Rhodohalobacter sp. SW132: one gene and its partners. The protein of the gene in region 2 interacts with the protein of the main gene of each other region in a pairwise test. Links are inferred from orthologs where the notes say so. Each region holds a gene or a part of one and is shown on either strand. Other genes may lie near its edges. The genes, in order: ftsZ, DYD21_RS12715 and ftsA.

Region 1 (7,202 bases), on a different replicon or contig from region 2:
GAGTGTACTTGATGACCAGGCCGAAAAACTAAAACATCAATATGGTGAAAGTTTCGTGGATATGATTGAACAGGATGAATCAATTACCATCCCCGGAATTGCAGGCCGCCCTCCGAAAGAGATCACCAAGAGTATTCTTGCAAAAATTATCCAGGCACGGATGGAAGAGATACTGGAGATTATAGCCATTGAAGTGAAACGCAGCGGATATTCCGATTCTCTAAGTGCAGGGATCGTGATTACGGGCGGAGGTTCACTCATCAAAAATGTATGCCCTCTCGCGAACGAAGTACTGGGAATGGACGCAAAAGTGGGCCGGCCCCTCGGTCTTGCAGGCGGGCTTACAGAAGAGGTGGACAGCCCGATTTACGCCACAAGTGTAGGCCTTGTTCTGCACGCCCTGAAAACAGGTGAATCTAATGAACAGGTTATCGGCAAAAGCCGTGACAAGAGTGTGGAACAAGTGATGTCCAAAATTACCGACAGGATGAAAACATGGTTCAAAGAACTTTAGCAATCCAGAAAAAAGTTCTGCCCGGCAAATGCCAGACAAGAGGCAGAACAAATAGCAACAGCCGCACAATGCGGTTTAATAGATACACAACCAGCAATCTACAGAAACATTTATAGCAATCTAAAAGGAGTAAACAAATGAATAACATAACACCAAGCTTTAGCTTTGACGAACAAGGTCAGGATAACGCAAAAATAAAAGTAATAGGCGTTGGAGGCGGCGGCGGAAATGCCGTCAACAACATGATTAACAAGGGGCTGGACAGCGTGGAGTACATTGCGCTGAACACCGATGCGCAGGCCCTGAAAAACAATAAAGCCGATGTGGCGATCCAGGTAGGATCAAACCTTACCAGCGGACTCGGTGCAGGTGCACGTCCCGAAATCGGACGCGAAGCTGTAGAAGAGAACCGCCACGATCTGGATGAGGCAGTCGATTCAGCCGATATGATTTTTATAACCGCCGGTATGGGCGGCGGAACAGGTACAGGCGGTGCCCCCGTAGTCGCCGGAATTGCCAAACGGAAGGGGATTCTCACCGTGGGAATTGTCACTACACCGTTTACAAGCGAAGGAAAAGTGCGGATGAAATACGCGCTGGAGGGAATCACCGAGCTCAAGAAAAATTGCGACACGGTTATTGTAATTCCCAATGAGCGGCTCCTGGATATTTCCGACGAAAACACCACGCTTATCGAAGCGTTCGAGATGGCTAACGAAGTCCTCTATAACGCAACCCGCGGTATTTCAGACCTGATTTTGATGCCCGGACTGATTAACCTCGACTTTGCCGATGTACGCACAACCATGATCGACGGTGGCGCAGCCATTATGGGTTCAGCTACCGCTAATGGCCCCGACCGTGCAGAACTCGCAGCCCGTGAAGCGATCAACTCTCCCCTGCTCGACGGGGTAAGCATCCGTGGTGCCCGAAATGTACTTGTAAACATTTCTGCCGGACGAAATCTCGGTATGCGGGAAACAACAACGGCCACAAGCATAATCCAGCAGGAAGCCGGTGATGATGCAGAAATTATACTCGGTACAGTGCTCGACGAGTCGTTTGATGAGGAGATGCGTGTAACCGTTATCGCCACAGGTTTTGATCTGAGTGATGATCGTACACGAGCAAAAATTGCTCCCAATTCCGAAAAAGATCAGAAAAAAGAGTCGTTAACTTCCAGCCTGCCAAAGGCAAAACAGGTAGGACGAACATACAATAATAAAGATGGTCAGTTTTACAAAGGGGAAGGAAACCTCAAAGAGCTCGACTCACCGGCCATTCATCGCCGGGAACTGAAATATATCCACTCCAATGAAATGGAGGAGGAAAGCGAGAACGCATCTGAAATCCGCAGGGCACGGCGAGAAGCAAGCGGTAATACCCTGCTGAACAACCGTGAAGAGAAGATCGACAAACGCGATACAGATCAGCCCGCATTTCTGCGAAAAATCATGGATTGATGACGTCTCTGTAGAATTGCAACCATTCTTATAAATATAGATGGGTATGCTATGCCCATGCTATAGATTGCTAAATCAAAAAGGAGTTCCTTTGATCGGGAGCTCCTTTTCTATTTTATATTGATTTGTGGCATCGATAAAACTTCGGGGAGTCATCGGATGAGTTTTTTTAAAAAAATTGAGTCGCATTGAATCAATATATAATTCATAGATGCCTCATCCGAGGATTTACTATCTATAGCTCACAACTAACATGACAATAGGCTGAATTCGCAGATCAGAAAATAGCTAATCTCAAGATTCTGTCTCTCCATTCATCAACAATCCAACATCATACCTTACATATATTTTTTAGCACACTAAAATATTAAAAAAGCGCTTCCTTAAATATTTTGAAATTTCATTATATTTTGATGAATTCTTAATCAAAAGTTCACTCAATTTTGCTATTTATTAGATGAGTACTTAACACTCACCAAAAAGACGAGAGTAATATGAGCAAGCAAACATTCGACCTCACCAAACATGAAATAACTGTAAAAAATATCATCAGAAATCCCGCGCCAGGGAGATTCTATGAAGATGCAATCAAGTACGATCCGGGATCTGTTATTACCGACAACGGCTCACTGGTTGTACGGTCAGGTAAACGAACCGGACGTAGCCCCGCCGATAAACGGGTTGTTAAAACTGCCAATATCAGCGACGAAATCTGGTGGGGAGATATCAACATTGCCCTGGACGAGCACACCTATAAAATCAATCACAAAAGAGCCACCGATTACCTGAATACATGCGAGCGGCTGTATGTAATTGACGGGTTTGCCGGATGGGATCCAAACTACCGGCTGAAAGTCAGAATTATTGCAGAGCGTCCCTACCACGGCCTCTTCATGCATAACATGATGATCCGTCCATCAAAAGAAGAGCTTGAAAATTTTGGCGATCCTGATTTTGTAGTCTTCAACGCAGGTAAATTTCCGGCCAACACGTTTACGGAAGGAATGACATCAGATGCCAGTGTTGACGTTAACTTCGAAACAAACAGCATGGTCATTCTCGGTACGGAATACGCCGGTGAGATGAAGAAAGGAATCTTTTCTGTGATGCACTACCTGATGCCCAAAAGAGAAGTCCTCTCCATGCACTGTTCGGCTAATGAAGGAGACGAGGAGGAAGATGTCGCGCTGTTCTTCGGCCTCTCCGGAACCGGTAAAACTACGCTCTCAGCCGACAGCAGCCGAAAACTAATCGGTGACGATGAGCACTGCTGGAGCGATGACGGCGTGTTTAACATCGAAGGTGGCTGCTACGCCAAAACCATCAATCTGTCCCGCGAGAACGAACCGGAAATTTATGACGCGATTAAGTTCGGCACCGTTCTGGAAAATGTCGGATACGATCCCGATACGCGAAAAGTTGATTACACCGACACATCCATCACTCAAAACACGCGGGCGTCCTACCCGATTGAGTACATCAACAATGCGAAAATTCCATGCACCACAGGGCATCCGAAAAACATCATTTTCCTTGCATATGATGCATTCGGTGTACTTCCCCCGGTAAGTAAACTCACTCCGGAGCAGGCGATGTATCACTTCATCAGCGGATACACCGCAAAAGTAGCCGGAACCGAGATGGGCGTAACCGAACCTCAGGCAACATTCTCTGCCTGTTTCGGAGCCGCATTCCTGATATGGCCTCCAAGCAAATATGCCGAAATGCTTGCCGAAAAAATGAGAGCACACGGTTCAAAAGCGTGGCTGGTCAACACAGGACTCACCGGTGGCGGATACGGAACAGGCCAGCGGATCGACCTGAAGAGTACACGGGCAATTATCAACGCCATTCATGCAGGAGACCTGGATGATGCTCCAACCGTTAAAGATGAAGTATTCGGCTTTGAAATTCCTACAGAATGCCCCGATGTTAAATCAGATATTCTGATTCCTAAAAACACCTGGGATGATGTGGATGCCTACAACAAACAGGCCGAAAAACTGGGTAATCTCTTTACCAAAAACTTTGAAAAGTTTGAAAAAGAGAGCAGCGAAGAGATCATAAACGCAGGGCCAAATGTAAAGCAACCTGCCTAACCGATTCAACCTAATATTATAAAAACCGGCAGCTCTGTATCATTAATTCAAGAGCTGACCGGTTTTTTTTGATCTAATCCCATCTTAACTATTCAACAAATAATAATCTATTCCGGTTTTCCATCTATCTCCTCATCAAAACCGGTCAAAACCTTACAGATTTAGAATTAATACGATATCAGGTTTTGTTCCTCAAGTATCCTGTCAGGGCCGGGTACTGGGTGGATTTAAATCGCCTGCCAGCAGAAACAATGTGCTAACGAGGCGGCGAGGCAAGGTTGTCAAAAATGGCATATGACTTATCATTGATATAATATTATTTAATATAATAGACTATTAATGAATTTTAAATTATACTACTGTTTTACACTATACTGCCTATTAAAATGACTGAAGACAGCAAATATCTTTTAGAGGAGAACAAACGCCTTCGGAGAGCAGTTGATGAGTTGGCAATACTGAATGATCTTGCCCTGGCCATAAGCGGCAGCCTGGATAGTGAAAAAATTATGCGTTCAATAATCAGTAAATCTATTCGTGCACTAAACGCAGAGCAGGGAGACATCACACTGATAGATGAGGAAAAGTCAAATCCTACTCATACGCTTGTCAGAAGTATGATTACTACTAGTGAACATTCTCCTTTACATCTCAATCAGAATCTTCTTGGTTGGATGCAGTTGAACAAAAAACCTCTCTTAATTAATGAACCTGAAAATGATACCCGATTTCGAAATGTCAAGTGGGACAGCACCATCTACTCACTGCTGAGTGCTCCTCTTATGGCTCGCTCAAAACTGATTGGTATTGTAACCGTATACAATAAGCGTTCGAACAAACATGGTGGTTTCTCGGAATCGGATCAGCGATTGCTCTCTATCATATCAGCCCAGTCGGCACAGGTGGTGGAAAACGCACGTCTTTATGAAGAAGAAAAAGCTTATGAGTTTATGCGCAGAGAGCTCGAACTGGCCTCATCTATACAGAAGAAGATGCTTCCGCCCAATTCTCCTAAAATTACTGAATATGCTGTTGCTGGTAAAAACGTAACGGCCAGTGAAGTCGGCGGTGATTATTTCGATTACATTCAGATGGACAATCACCTATGGGCTTTTTGCCTGGGCGATATCAGCGGAAAAGGCCTGCCCGCTTCATTGCTTATGACCAATCTGCAGGCTATTCTCAGGGGGCAAACGTATCATCTGAAAAAACCCGGTGACATTCTTAAAAATGCGAACAGGCAACTATATCAAAGTACAAGTGCCGAAAAATTTGCAACACTTTTCCTGGCCATACTTGATACTTCAACGCATACATTTCACTACTCAAATGCCGGTCACGATTATCCCTTTTTACTGAAAACAGATGGATCACACCAACGGCTAAAAACGGGTGGCCTGCCTCTGGGTATGATGGAGGATTCAGAATATGATGAAGAATCGGTTCTAATGCAAAAAGACGACCTGCTGTTTGTTTTTTCTGATGGTGTTACCGATGTAACCAACGAAAATGAAAAAATGCTTGGAGAGGAGTTAATTCTGGACTTGTTAAACCGGGCAATTTCAGAAAATGAAATGCCGGATCACCTCATCAAAATAGTAGTGGATACATGTAAGAATCACTGCGGAAATGCAAAGCTGTTTGATGATATCACTGCAATTGCTTTGAAAAGAACCGCAATTAATGGAGAGGAATAGATCATGTACTTGAGAATGGTAGAAGCTACGGTTAAGGAGGAAGAGAATTTGAGTTTAGAAAACCTTTACACTGAGATCATTCTTAAGGTCCTCGGAAAAACAGATGGATGCATCTTTGCCGGGCTTTTACAACATCGCGATAAGCCAAGAAAGTATATTTCGCTAACGCTGTGGAGCAGTAAAACAGACGCAGAGGCTTACGTGCAGTCAGGTGATTACAACAAAAACGTAGTAACAGTGCAGCATACCCTGGAGGAAGGCAACGAATGGAAAATTCAGCTTACCAGGAATAACACGGTTGAATACTCGCCTGTGCAAAGCACACCTACTGTGACGTCCTATCCCGTGGCAGACCGGCTCGATTCTCTACCGCCGCATATTGCTGAAAAAAGCAGCCACCTTCGAATTCTCTCTCTGAAAGTTAATAAGGGTGATAAAAATGAGTTTTCGCGTATTTATAACACAGAAATTTTACCCGCCCTAAAAAATGTTAACGGCTGCCGTTACGCTTTTTTACTTGACAATTTTGAACATAATGAAGAAATGATCTCCCTCACAGTTTGGGATGATATCGCCTCAATTGAACACTATGAACAGGGCGGTACGTTTGATGGATTCATGAAAAAACTCGGGCCAACTTTAGGTGAGTTATACCAGTGGAAAATGGCCCTTGAAAGTCAATCCAGTTCATTAAAAACCGTAACCAGCCAGGATATTGGCATAAGTAAGTTCCGGATGATCACGGGAAAGAATTTCGGTTAGTTTCTTGAAAGCAGGATGTTATGATTGGAATGACAGTAAATCATTACAAGATACTTGAAAAGTCCGGCGAAGGCGGTATGGGAGTGGTATACAAAGCCCACGACACAAAATTGAATCGGTTTGTTGCACTAAAATTCCTTCCCGAAAAATCTGATATTGGCGCTGAAGCTCACGACAGATTTCTTAGGGAAGCGCGTTCAATCGCACAGCTTAATCATCCTAACATCTGCCAAATTTACGGTATTGAGGATGACTATGATGGTAATCAGTTCATCGTGATGGAGTATATCGATGGAAATAATCTCGCAGACTTGTTCATTCATTCGAATGACAAAAGCGATGAAATTTTGAATGTTGATTCCTCCATTAGTAATCATTCTCTTAGCAAGAGTACCAAATCAGACCAGGTTCTGGATGCTGCAATTCAAATTGCCAGGGGTCTGTGCGCAGCTCACCAGAAAGGGATTATACACCGGGATATAAAACCGGCTAACATTATGATTACTCAAGCTGGTGAGATAAAAATCCTGGACTTCGGCCTCGCAAAAACGCTGGGTGGAAATGACCTGACCCGTGAGCAATCTACTCTCGGAACAATTTCATACATGTCACCTGAACAAATCCGGGGTGATGAACTTGACCACAGAACCGACATTTGGTCGTATGG
Region 2 (7,366 bases):
GATAGTCGCAAGTTTCAGGAATTCACTAACCTGTAGCCGGAAACCGAATATGGAAAGCCAGCGACGGCCGCCCCCAACTTCAATCCCAACAAAAATTGTAACGATTGCTAAAACAAGGCAAATCGCATATATCACGTAGGATAAACTTTGAAAAGCCCTGGGTGAGATGAACTGGGTGGTGATGAGGGCTACAATAGAAATTCCAATCCAGGTACTCTGCCGGAAAAAATTATTCTGAATGGCAGCGGGTAAAAATTGAGAAACTTCGCCAAGGGTGGCGCTGTAGATTGCCACAAGACCAATAGCTGCTATTGCAAGCCAGATGAATATAACAGACCAGCTGAAATCCTTAATATTAATCATCTGTACCGTCCTCCGGTAGGTTTACATCCCCGGTACTTTCTTCAATCTGCTCTTCAGCCTGTTGCTGTGTCTGATTTTGAACCTGGGTCTGAGTTCGTGACGGGCGAGGGGTGAAATTTAAGACTACATCGAGTATGTGATTTCTGTTGATTTCACCCGTCAGGTACTTTTCAATGAGGAGAGAGGCTACAGGGGTTGCAGATATTGAGCCAAATCCTGAATTTTCGGTCAACACAGCAACGGCAATTTGTGGATTTTCAGCAGGAGCGTATGCGATAAACCAACCGTGATTATTTCCGTGCGGATTTTGTGATGTACCGGTTTTTCCTGCAGTGGTAATGCCGGGTATTTGCGCATAAAATCGGCCGCTGCCTTCTGTTACTACATCAAGCATTCCCTCGTGAACAGCGGAAAGATACGACGGTTCAATCCATTCAATTTTATCTTTATAGGGTTGTGTGTAGTTCACCGTATTATCGTTATGATGAACCTCTTTTACGATATGGGGCTGAACTCTGTAGCCGCCATTGGCAAGAACAGATGTAGCTACTGCCATCTGCAAGGGAGAGACTGAAATCATTCCCTGGCCAATACCAAGACTCATCAGGTCACCCACGCCCCAATAACGATCACCGAAAGTACGTTCCATGTAGTCCGTATCCGGCATAATGCCCCGGGTTTCAAAGGGGAGGTCAATATTATTATTTGGGCCCATTCCAAAATCTCTCATTTTTTCTGCCCAATCATCAAGCCCGCCGTTTGTTGCAATCTCATCCATCATCCAGAAAAAGTAGTAGTTACTGGATAAAGCCAGAGCTTTTCTCAGATCGTAAACGCCCGGATCGGCAGTATCCCCGTAAAGTCGTCCCCGACGATATGCCCCGGTGCTTACAATCTCGGTTCTTGGTGTGATGAGACCGGTGTGCAGGCCGTAAAGTCCCATAAACGGCTTAAAAGTAGAACCCGGAGGTTGCCGTGATGAAATGGCCCGGTTAAAAAGCGGGCGGAGTGAGTCGCTGTTTACAGATGCCCAGTATTCACGATCCATTTTGCCCGCAAGGCGGTCAAGGTCATAGTTTGGAGAACTTACAATCGACAGAATTTCACCCGTATTCGGATCCATCGCAACCAGGCCGCCGGTCATTCGGGTCATGAGTGTTTCGGCCAGCTCCTGAAGGTCAGCATCGATGGTTGTAATCAGATCGGCACCTTTTTTTGGAGAGTTGTTCAGGTTGCCATTATCGTAACTGCGCAATGCCTGGCCGTATGCATTTACCGTGAGATAATGGGTTCCTTTTTCTCCGCGCAAATGCTGATCGTAAACCATCTCTATACCACTTTTACCCACTCGATCACCGAGCCGGAGTGTTTCATCCCGAACAAAATCCTCGGGTGAAGCTTCTCGCAGATAGCCGAGTATATGCGATGCTGAAAAATTCAGGGGATAATGTCTTTTACTTTCAATTTGATGACCTATCCCGGGCAATCTCCACAAATTTTCCTCAATGACAGAAAACGTTTCAAAAGGAACCTCGGTAAAGAGCCGTGATGTTCGGTGCCATGAAAAGCGCTGCGCTTCCGTAATTCTTTCGAGAACCAGTTCCTGTTCCATATCGAGCAGTTCAGCCAGCACATCCAGGTTTTCCATCTTGAACTTTGCCGGAGTGATGGTGACAGAGTAAATTGGCTGGTTTTCTACAATGATTTTGCCGTTTCTGTCGAGAATAAGTCCTCTGGCGGGATTTACAACATTCATTCGGATGCTGTTCTGACGGCTTAACGGAGCATACTCTTCGTAATCCAGAATCTGCAGCTGGAATACCCGCCCGAGAGTAATCAGCAGTCCGATTACAATAATACCCTGCAATATTCGGACAGCTGCCTGCACATTTTGAATTTGTAGTCTGTTTGCCATAGTTATCTTGAACGTACGAGGTGTAGAAACCCGCCGAGAAGTGCGGTGAACAGAGTGCTAACGATCAGCAGGCTGACCACAACATATTCACTGGCGTATAATCCCGACAGAGAACTAACGATGTAAAAGAAAAGATTATGCAATAATGATGCCCCGGCTATGATTAAAAAAATCTGCCAGACCAGAAAACTGTTTTCTGATGTACGATTTAAAAAGTTGTGTAGTATAAAAACAGTAAGAACTTTTGAAAAAAGATTTACTCCCCACAAATCAGTGAGTGCGTCCTGGAAAAAAGCAACAAAACCGGTAATTAAAATTGCCTCCGTTTTTGAGCGCTTTGTGCACAGCCACAAAACAAAAATCAGCACGAGGTCGGATTGCGCATTAAAAATAGTAAGATGCCGCAACAGCACCACCTGAATGAAAACAGCCCCCAGTCCAAACAGAAGGAAACGCACTACATCTGATCGGATCAAAACAACTCCTGCTGCTCAATTTCGAGTTCCTGGATGAGACTGTCGGGCTCAAAAGCAACTATGAAGGCTTCTGCAGCGGTATAAAGATCTGCAAAGGCACGCAGGCGAATTGTTTGGGTCTCAATACCGTCTCCCGGTTCAATTGCAGTCACTTCACCAATGGGTATGCCACCGGGAAATTGATTGCTAAATCCAGAGGTTTCGACCACATCACCCTCGGATACCGGAATTGTTTGTGGAATATGGTTCAATACAAGTTCATTATGCATTGTGGCAGGCCATGATACAATCCCATAGGCCCTTGACTCTGCAACATTGGCACTTACTCTGAAAAGTGAATTTGAATAAGGTAATACCTGAGAAAAGTTTCGATTTGCCAAAATAATCTGTCCGATCAGGCCATCGGAATTTATTACCGGCATTCCCACTTTGGCGCCGTCATCTGTACCGGCATCTATCGTTAGAGTATTATTCAGGCCGGTGAGGTCTTTTGCGACGATTCGTACCGGAATTACCGGGTTTGATTCATTCTGACGTAATTCCAGCAGATCTCTTAGAATACGATTTTGCTCTTCAACTGATCGAAGTCTGCTTAGCTCATCCTGAAGCTGAATATTTTGCCGGTGCAGATAGGTATTGGTTGTAAGTGCCTGGCGATAGACACGGATAACAGACAGAGGCTGCTCGAGATAACTGAGAACGGTAATAGATGCGATGCGTGCATTTTGCAGACCTCCATCATGCCTGTTAATCATCATGGCGATGGCTAACAGAAGCAAAATGGCTGTCAGAATATAATCTTTCGCGTCTGATAAGCGTCGCATCTATGTACTAAAGCTATTTAGGAGACCACAGTTTTGTAATACTCAAGATCTTCAAGAATTGAACCGGTTCCGCGTACCACTGCTGTGAGCGGATCTTCAGCGATATGAACGGGAAGGTCGGTTGTTTCCATGATCAGTTTATCGAGATTTTTGAGGAGAGCACCGCCACCGGTCAGCATAATTCCACGATCGAGAATGTCTGCGGAGAGTTCGGGAGGTGTCTGCTCGAGCGATTTTGTAATCGACTCCACAATAGTGTTAACGGATTCGGAGATCGCTTCGCGTACATCTTTTGAAGTTACCTGGCGGGTGCGCGGTACGCCGTTTACGAGGTCGCGACCTTTGGTGATCATTTCAAGCTCTTCGTCGAGGGGCGCTGCACTTCCGATTTCGCACTTAATTTTTTCAGCGGTACGCTCTCCAATCAACAGGTTGTGATTGCGTCTGAAATAATTGATGATATCGTCATTAAGCTCATCACCACCAAGCCGGACGGACTGCGCATATACAATTCCTGAGAGGGCTATAACCGCAATTTCTGTTGTTCCGCCCCCGATATCAACAATCATATTACCTACCGGTTCATGAACATCAAGTCCAATACCAATTGCTGCAGCCATCGGTTCGTCGACAAGATACACTTCTTTTGCACCTGCGTGTTCAGCACTGTCGCGCACGGCACGTCGTTCCACCTCGGTAATTCCGCTGGGAACACAAACCACCATCTGGCGAGTAGAGGAGTACCATTTAACTTTCACTTTATTAATCATACCGCGAATCATCTGCTCGGCAACCTCAAAGTCAGCTATGACTCCATCACGCAGCGGCCGCACGGTGCGGATGTTACGGTGGGTTTTTTCGTGCATCAGCCGGGCTTCATGGCCGGTTGCAACCGGGGTATTCTGGTTGTTGAGGGCAACGATTGAAGGCTCATTTAAAACGATGCCCTGGTCTTTTGCGTAGATAAGCGTATTGGCAGTTCCAAGATCTATGGCGATATCTGTATATAGAAAATCAAAAAGCCCCTTTTTTCGTTGGTCTTTTGATGTCTTGGTTTTTGTCTGGGTATAAATGTCGGACATCTAATTGAGATAGATTTTTTGTTATGAGGATCAACTCTCGAAAATACGAGTTTGAGCTTCTATTTGCGAACGATAGTTTGCCTAAATCCGCACTGTTTTTTTAATGACGAAAATGGCGTGTTCCTGTAAAGATCATCGCCAGGTTATGTTTATCGGCAGCTTTGATAACTTCTTCATCGCGAATGCTGCCGCCGGGCTGAATAATTGCTGTTGCTCCGGCCTCAGCTGCTGCTTCAACGCCATCTGCAAAAGGGAAAAAAGCATCGGATGCAACTACAGATCCCTGAACCGAAAGACCTTCTTTCTGAGCTTTTAGTATCGCAATTTCGGAACTGTCCACCCGGCTCGTTTGACCTGTTCCAATACCGATCGTCTTTAAATCGTTAGCAAATACAATGCCATTTGATTTAATATGTTTCACAACTTTCCAGGCAAAGTGAAGATTTTTCAGTTCACTGTCTGTAGGTTTCCGCTTGGTTGGTATCGTGAGTTTTTGATCCGGGATTAACAAATGGTTCTCCTGTTGCAGCAGCGCGCCGCCAAAAATGGATCGAAATGCAAATTCTGTAGTGCTATCCGGCCACTTTTTGATTTGAATCAGACGCCGGTTTTTTTTCTGTTGGAGTAGCTCTCTCGCCTCCTCTGTGAAATCCGGAGCCATGATGATTTCCGTGAAAATCGTATCAATTTCCCTGGCTGTGTTGATATCCAGTGTTTTGTTGCTGCACACAATTCCGCCAAAAGGGGACACTGTATCCGTACTGAACGCTTTTTTGTACGCGTCGGCAAGCGTATCGGATATTCCAACTCCGCAAGGAACCGTATGCTTGAATATAGCGATGGTTGTGTCAGTTTCAGGGAAATCGGCCATCAGTTTCAGAGCTGCATCCACATCCAAATAATTGTTGTAGCTGAGCTGCTTCCCGTGAAAACAGTCTATGAATTGATCCTGGTTTCCGTATACGCCTGCTTTTTGATGCGGATTTTCTCCATAACGCAAATCTCCCGACTTTTGATGGGCTATGGATAGCTGACCCGGCACTTCCAAATCTTCAATCCTACTAAAAAAATTGCTGATGGCTGTATCGTAAGCGGCGGTATGTTCAAATGCTTCGCGGCCAAATTTGCGCCGTGAAGGGAAAGAAATTCCTTCACTACCCTCAAGCTCTTCCGAAAACTCTTTATACTGATTCGGAGATGTAAGCACCGTAACGTGGGCAAAGTTTTTTGCTGCAGCACGGATCATGGTCGGCCCGCCAATGTCAATATTTTCTGTGGCTTCGGCAGGAGTGACCCCTTCTTTCTTTACCGTTTCTGCAAATGGATAGAGATTGACAACCACCAATTCAATCGGTTTGATATTCAGCCGTTCCAGTTCTTCACGGTCGGGAGCGTGACTGGTTCTGGCCAAAATTCCGCCGTGAATCACCGGGTGCAGCGTTTTTACCCGGCCATCAAGACACTCCTCAAAGCCGGTTATCTTGCTAACGTCAGTGACGGGAATTCCGGCATCACGAATCGCTTTTGCAGTTCCCCCGGTGCTGATCAGCTGAACGTTTTGCTCATGAAGGCTTTTGGCAAGAGCGGTAATTCCGGTTTTATCGGAAACAGAAAGGAGTGCACGCTTAATTTTGAGCGGAGTTTCGGGAAGAGATTCGAGAGGTTTTAAGGCCACGTTACTGGGTATGTTTTTGTGTTAGTATTTTTTTGATGCTTTCCGGCAGAAGCTTGTGTTCTTCACGGAGAATTTTTTTGGCAAGTGTTTCCGGATTATCTTCACCGGAAACTTTAACACTTGCCTGATCAATGATGGCACCGTCATCATAGGTTTCGTTAACGAAATGGACGGTGCAACCGCTTACTGGATCACGATTTTCAATAACAGCGCGATGAACATTCAGTCCGTAAAATCCTTTTCCGCCATATTTGGGTAGCAGTGACGGATGGATATTGATGATTCTGTTCCGATACGTTTCTATCAGAGGATCAGGAATTTTTTTGAGATACCCGGCGAGTACAATCAGATCGGGGGAATAGGTTTCTACTGTTTTTAGCAGATTCGGTATGTAGTGATCTTCATTAGAAAAAGGAATCACCTCAACCGGAATATTGTGATCTTTTGCACGATGAATTGCCCCGGCATCTTCACGGTTTGTAATTAAACCCACAATTTTGGTATTCAGTGATCCGGATTCTACAGCATCAATTACAGCCTGAAAATTGGTACCTGAGCCGGAAGCGAAAAAGAGTAATTTGTGCACAGAAAAATTCTGATCAATGCGGTTTCAGCGACAGGGCAAAAGATAGAAAAAATAAGGGCGATTATTCAGACTGATTTGCAGAAGTTTGCTGATCCGGTGAAGTTTGATCCAACCTGAATATTCTGTAGTTATTAAAACTCCAGGAGATCTGATTGATAGAAATTTTGATGATTGTAGCGATTGGAATCGCAATCAGCATGCCTAAGACGCCGGCAGTCTGAGCTCCTATGAGTATGATAAACAGAATCGCAACCGGGTGCATGTCTGCTGATTTGGAGAAGATGAGCGGCTGCAAAACCACATTATCCAGTATCTGTGCAATAAGTACGGCTATGATACACGGAATGACCAGTGAAAAATCACCCGTTTCAATGATGGAAATAACAATAGATAGAATATAACCGATGAGCGGACCGAAATAGGGTATAGAGTTGGCTACGCCAAT
Region 3 (2,898 bases), on a different replicon or contig from region 2:
AAAAAACATCGGCAAAACCGGGTGGGCAGCCTTTGCGCTGCTGATGCTCGGTCTCGCTGCGCTTGCAGGGCTCTATTTTGATCAGAATACCCGTATCACAGCGGTGGAGTATGCCGGTAATGAGTTTACAACGGATACCGAACTGAGCGGATCTTTTGAATCCCCGGTTGGCATGCTGGCTGACAGCGTTGATTTTGCATCGATCTATCGTTCCGTTGAAGCCCTCCCGTGGGTTCGGGATATTAATGTGAGAATGGCCAGGCGCGGAGTACTCACACTTGAGATCACAGAACGGGAACCGATCGGTTTGTTAAGTGATGGCGGAACCTCATTCTATTTTGATGATAAAGGCGTTGTGCTGAAAGCCGGACCCGGAAAGTATGTGGATGTGCCGCTTGTATATGGCTACCGAAGCTCTGCACCGGGTGATACACTCGATGCTCCGGGCTTCGATCAGGTACTCCACTTTCTGAACAGCGCAAAACAAGACGATTTCACTTGGTCAACCATTAGTGAGGTAGCGTGGAATGATGCCGAGGGAGTCGTTGCCCTCAGCAGTGAAAATGGTGTGAAGTTGTTGTTTGGGAGAGATGAATTCAGCGGCAAAGTAAAACACTGGAAAGCTTTTAACCGGTCGGTTGTATCCAAAAAAGGGATTCAATCATTCCGGTCGGTTGATCTCCGGTTCAGAAATCAGATCGTGACAGATGAACTTTAATATCAGAACAGTTTAGCAAATTTAGCAATTAACGTATAGTAACAGGTGCATTATGGATCAGGAAAATGAACGTATTGTAGTAGGGCTTGACATCGGAACAACGAAAGTTTGTGCGGTTGTTGCCTCTATTGATGAACAGGATAAAATTCACATTCTGGGCGTTGGCAAAGCGCCGAGTGACGGCCTGAACCGCGGTGTTGTGGTTAACATCGATAAAACGGTGAACGCCATTAAAAACGCGGTTGAACAGGCACAGCTCGCTTCCGGCATTGAGGTGAATTCCGTAAATGTTGGTATAGCCGGCGACCATATCCGGAGTATCCGCAGCAAGGGCGTCATCACCATCAACAATAAAGACAAAGAAATTACGGTGAAAGATGTAGAGCGACTCCTGGAGGACTGCCAGCGTATCATGCTGCCGCCCGATCAGCAGATCATTCATGTGATTCCACAGGAGTTTGTTGTAGATGGGCAAGACGGCATCAGCGATCCGGTAGGTATGAGCGGCATGAGAATGGAAGCGGAGGTGCATATTATCACCGGGCTCGTGTCGGCTGCAAAAAATCTTTACCGCTGTGTAGAACGAGCGGGCTATCAGGTGGCTGATATTATCCTTGAACCGCTCGCAAGCTCCTACGCCGTACTCGACGATGAAGAGAAGGAAGCAGGCGTTGTGCTTGTGGATATCGGGGGCGGAACCACCGACCTCGCCGTATTTCAGGAAAATACCATCCGGCACACCGCCGTCATCGCCATCGCTGGAAAGAAAGTTACCGATGATATAAAAATGGGGCTGAGTGTACTTGATGACCAGGCCGAAAAACTAAAACATCAATATGGTGAAAGTTTCGTGGATATGATTGAACAGGATGAATCAATTACCATCCCCGGAATTGCAGGCCGCCCTCCGAAAGAGATCACCAAGAGTATTCTTGCAAAAATTATCCAGGCACGGATGGAAGAGATACTGGAGATTATAGCCATTGAAGTGAAACGCAGCGGATATTCCGATTCTCTAAGTGCAGGGATCGTGATTACGGGCGGAGGTTCACTCATCAAAAATGTATGCCCTCTCGCGAACGAAGTACTGGGAATGGACGCAAAAGTGGGCCGGCCCCTCGGTCTTGCAGGCGGGCTTACAGAAGAGGTGGACAGCCCGATTTACGCCACAAGTGTAGGCCTTGTTCTGCACGCCCTGAAAACAGGTGAATCTAATGAACAGGTTATCGGCAAAAGCCGTGACAAGAGTGTGGAACAAGTGATGTCCAAAATTACCGACAGGATGAAAACATGGTTCAAAGAACTTTAGCAATCCAGAAAAAAGTTCTGCCCGGCAAATGCCAGACAAGAGGCAGAACAAATAGCAACAGCCGCACAATGCGGTTTAATAGATACACAACCAGCAATCTACAGAAACATTTATAGCAATCTAAAAGGAGTAAACAAATGAATAACATAACACCAAGCTTTAGCTTTGACGAACAAGGTCAGGATAACGCAAAAATAAAAGTAATAGGCGTTGGAGGCGGCGGCGGAAATGCCGTCAACAACATGATTAACAAGGGGCTGGACAGCGTGGAGTACATTGCGCTGAACACCGATGCGCAGGCCCTGAAAAACAATAAAGCCGATGTGGCGATCCAGGTAGGATCAAACCTTACCAGCGGACTCGGTGCAGGTGCACGTCCCGAAATCGGACGCGAAGCTGTAGAAGAGAACCGCCACGATCTGGATGAGGCAGTCGATTCAGCCGATATGATTTTTATAACCGCCGGTATGGGCGGCGGAACAGGTACAGGCGGTGCCCCCGTAGTCGCCGGAATTGCCAAACGGAAGGGGATTCTCACCGTGGGAATTGTCACTACACCGTTTACAAGCGAAGGAAAAGTGCGGATGAAATACGCGCTGGAGGGAATCACCGAGCTCAAGAAAAATTGCGACACGGTTATTGTAATTCCCAATGAGCGGCTCCTGGATATTTCCGACGAAAACACCACGCTTATCGAAGCGTTCGAGATGGCTAACGAAGTCCTCTATAACGCAACCCGCGGTATTTCAGACCTGATTTTGATGCCCGGACTGATTAACCTCGACTTTGCCGATGTACGCACAACCATGATCGACGGTGGCGCAGCCATTATGGGTTCAGCTACCGCTAATGGCCCCGACCGTGCAGAACT

Evidence for each region.
Region 1: the proteins of DYD21_RS12715 (region 2) and ftsZ interact in binary tests that used the Escherichia coli proteins (3 or more experiments, as listed by UniProt). The link is inferred for Rhodohalobacter sp. SW132 from one-to-one orthologs.
Region 3: the proteins of DYD21_RS12715 (region 2) and ftsA interact in binary tests that used the Escherichia coli proteins (3 or more experiments, as listed by UniProt). The link is inferred for Rhodohalobacter sp. SW132 from one-to-one orthologs.

Annotation. Positions count from the first base shown.
Region 1 is NZ_QUOK01000013.1:54,345-61,546, forward strand. What follows is about bases 1-2,814. They hold ftsZ (cell division protein FtsZ), read left to right. Parts: upstream 1-651; coding sequence 652-1,977; downstream 1,978-2,814. Other genes in these bases: ftsA (cell division protein FtsA), read left to right, coding at 1-514; pckA (phosphoenolpyruvate carboxykinase (ATP)), read left to right, coding at 2,472-2,814. Outside these bases: more of pckA, read left to right, coding at 2,815-4,076; DYD21_RS18880 (GAF domain-containing SpoIIE family protein phosphatase), read left to right, coding at 4,463-5,773; DYD21_RS18885 (antibiotic biosynthesis monooxygenase), read left to right, coding at 5,777-6,535; DYD21_RS18890 (serine/threonine-protein kinase), read left to right, coding at 6,556-7,202. UniProt on the Escherichia coli protein: Essential cell division protein that forms a contractile ring structure (Z ring) at the future cell division site. The regulation of the ring assembly controls the timing and the location of cell division.
Region 2 is NZ_QUOK01000006.1:122,724-130,089, reverse strand. Bases 2,629-5,606 are described here. They hold DYD21_RS12715 (rod shape-determining protein), read right to left. Parts: upstream 4,661-5,606; coding sequence 3,596-4,660; downstream 2,629-3,595. Other genes in these bases: purH (bifunctional phosphoribosylaminoimidazolecarboxamide formyltransferase/IMP cyclohydrolase), read right to left, coding at 4,761-5,606; mreC (rod shape-determining protein MreC), read right to left, coding at 2,751-3,578; mreD (rod shape-determining protein MreD), read right to left, coding at 2,629-2,754. In the rest of the region: DYD21_RS12735 (FtsW/RodA/SpoVE family cell cycle protein), read right to left, coding at 1-363; mrdA (penicillin-binding protein 2), read right to left, coding at 356-2,278; more of mreD, read right to left, coding at 2,281-2,628; more of purH, read right to left, coding at 5,607-6,335; purN (phosphoribosylglycinamide formyltransferase), read right to left, coding at 6,337-6,921; DYD21_RS12700 (AI-2E family transporter), read right to left, coding at 6,983-7,366. UniProt on the Escherichia coli protein: Forms membrane-associated dynamic filaments that are essential for cell shape determination. Acts by regulating cell wall synthesis and cell elongation, and thus cell shape.
Region 3 is NZ_QUOK01000013.1:52,832-55,729, forward strand. It holds ftsA (cell division protein FtsA), read left to right. Parts: upstream 1-770; coding sequence 771-2,027; downstream 2,028-2,898. Other genes in the region: DYD21_RS18860 (cell division protein FtsQ/DivIB), read left to right, coding at 1-718; ftsZ (cell division protein FtsZ), read left to right, coding at 2,165-2,898. UniProt on the Escherichia coli protein: Essential cell division protein that assists in the assembly of the Z ring. May serve as the principal membrane anchor for the Z ring.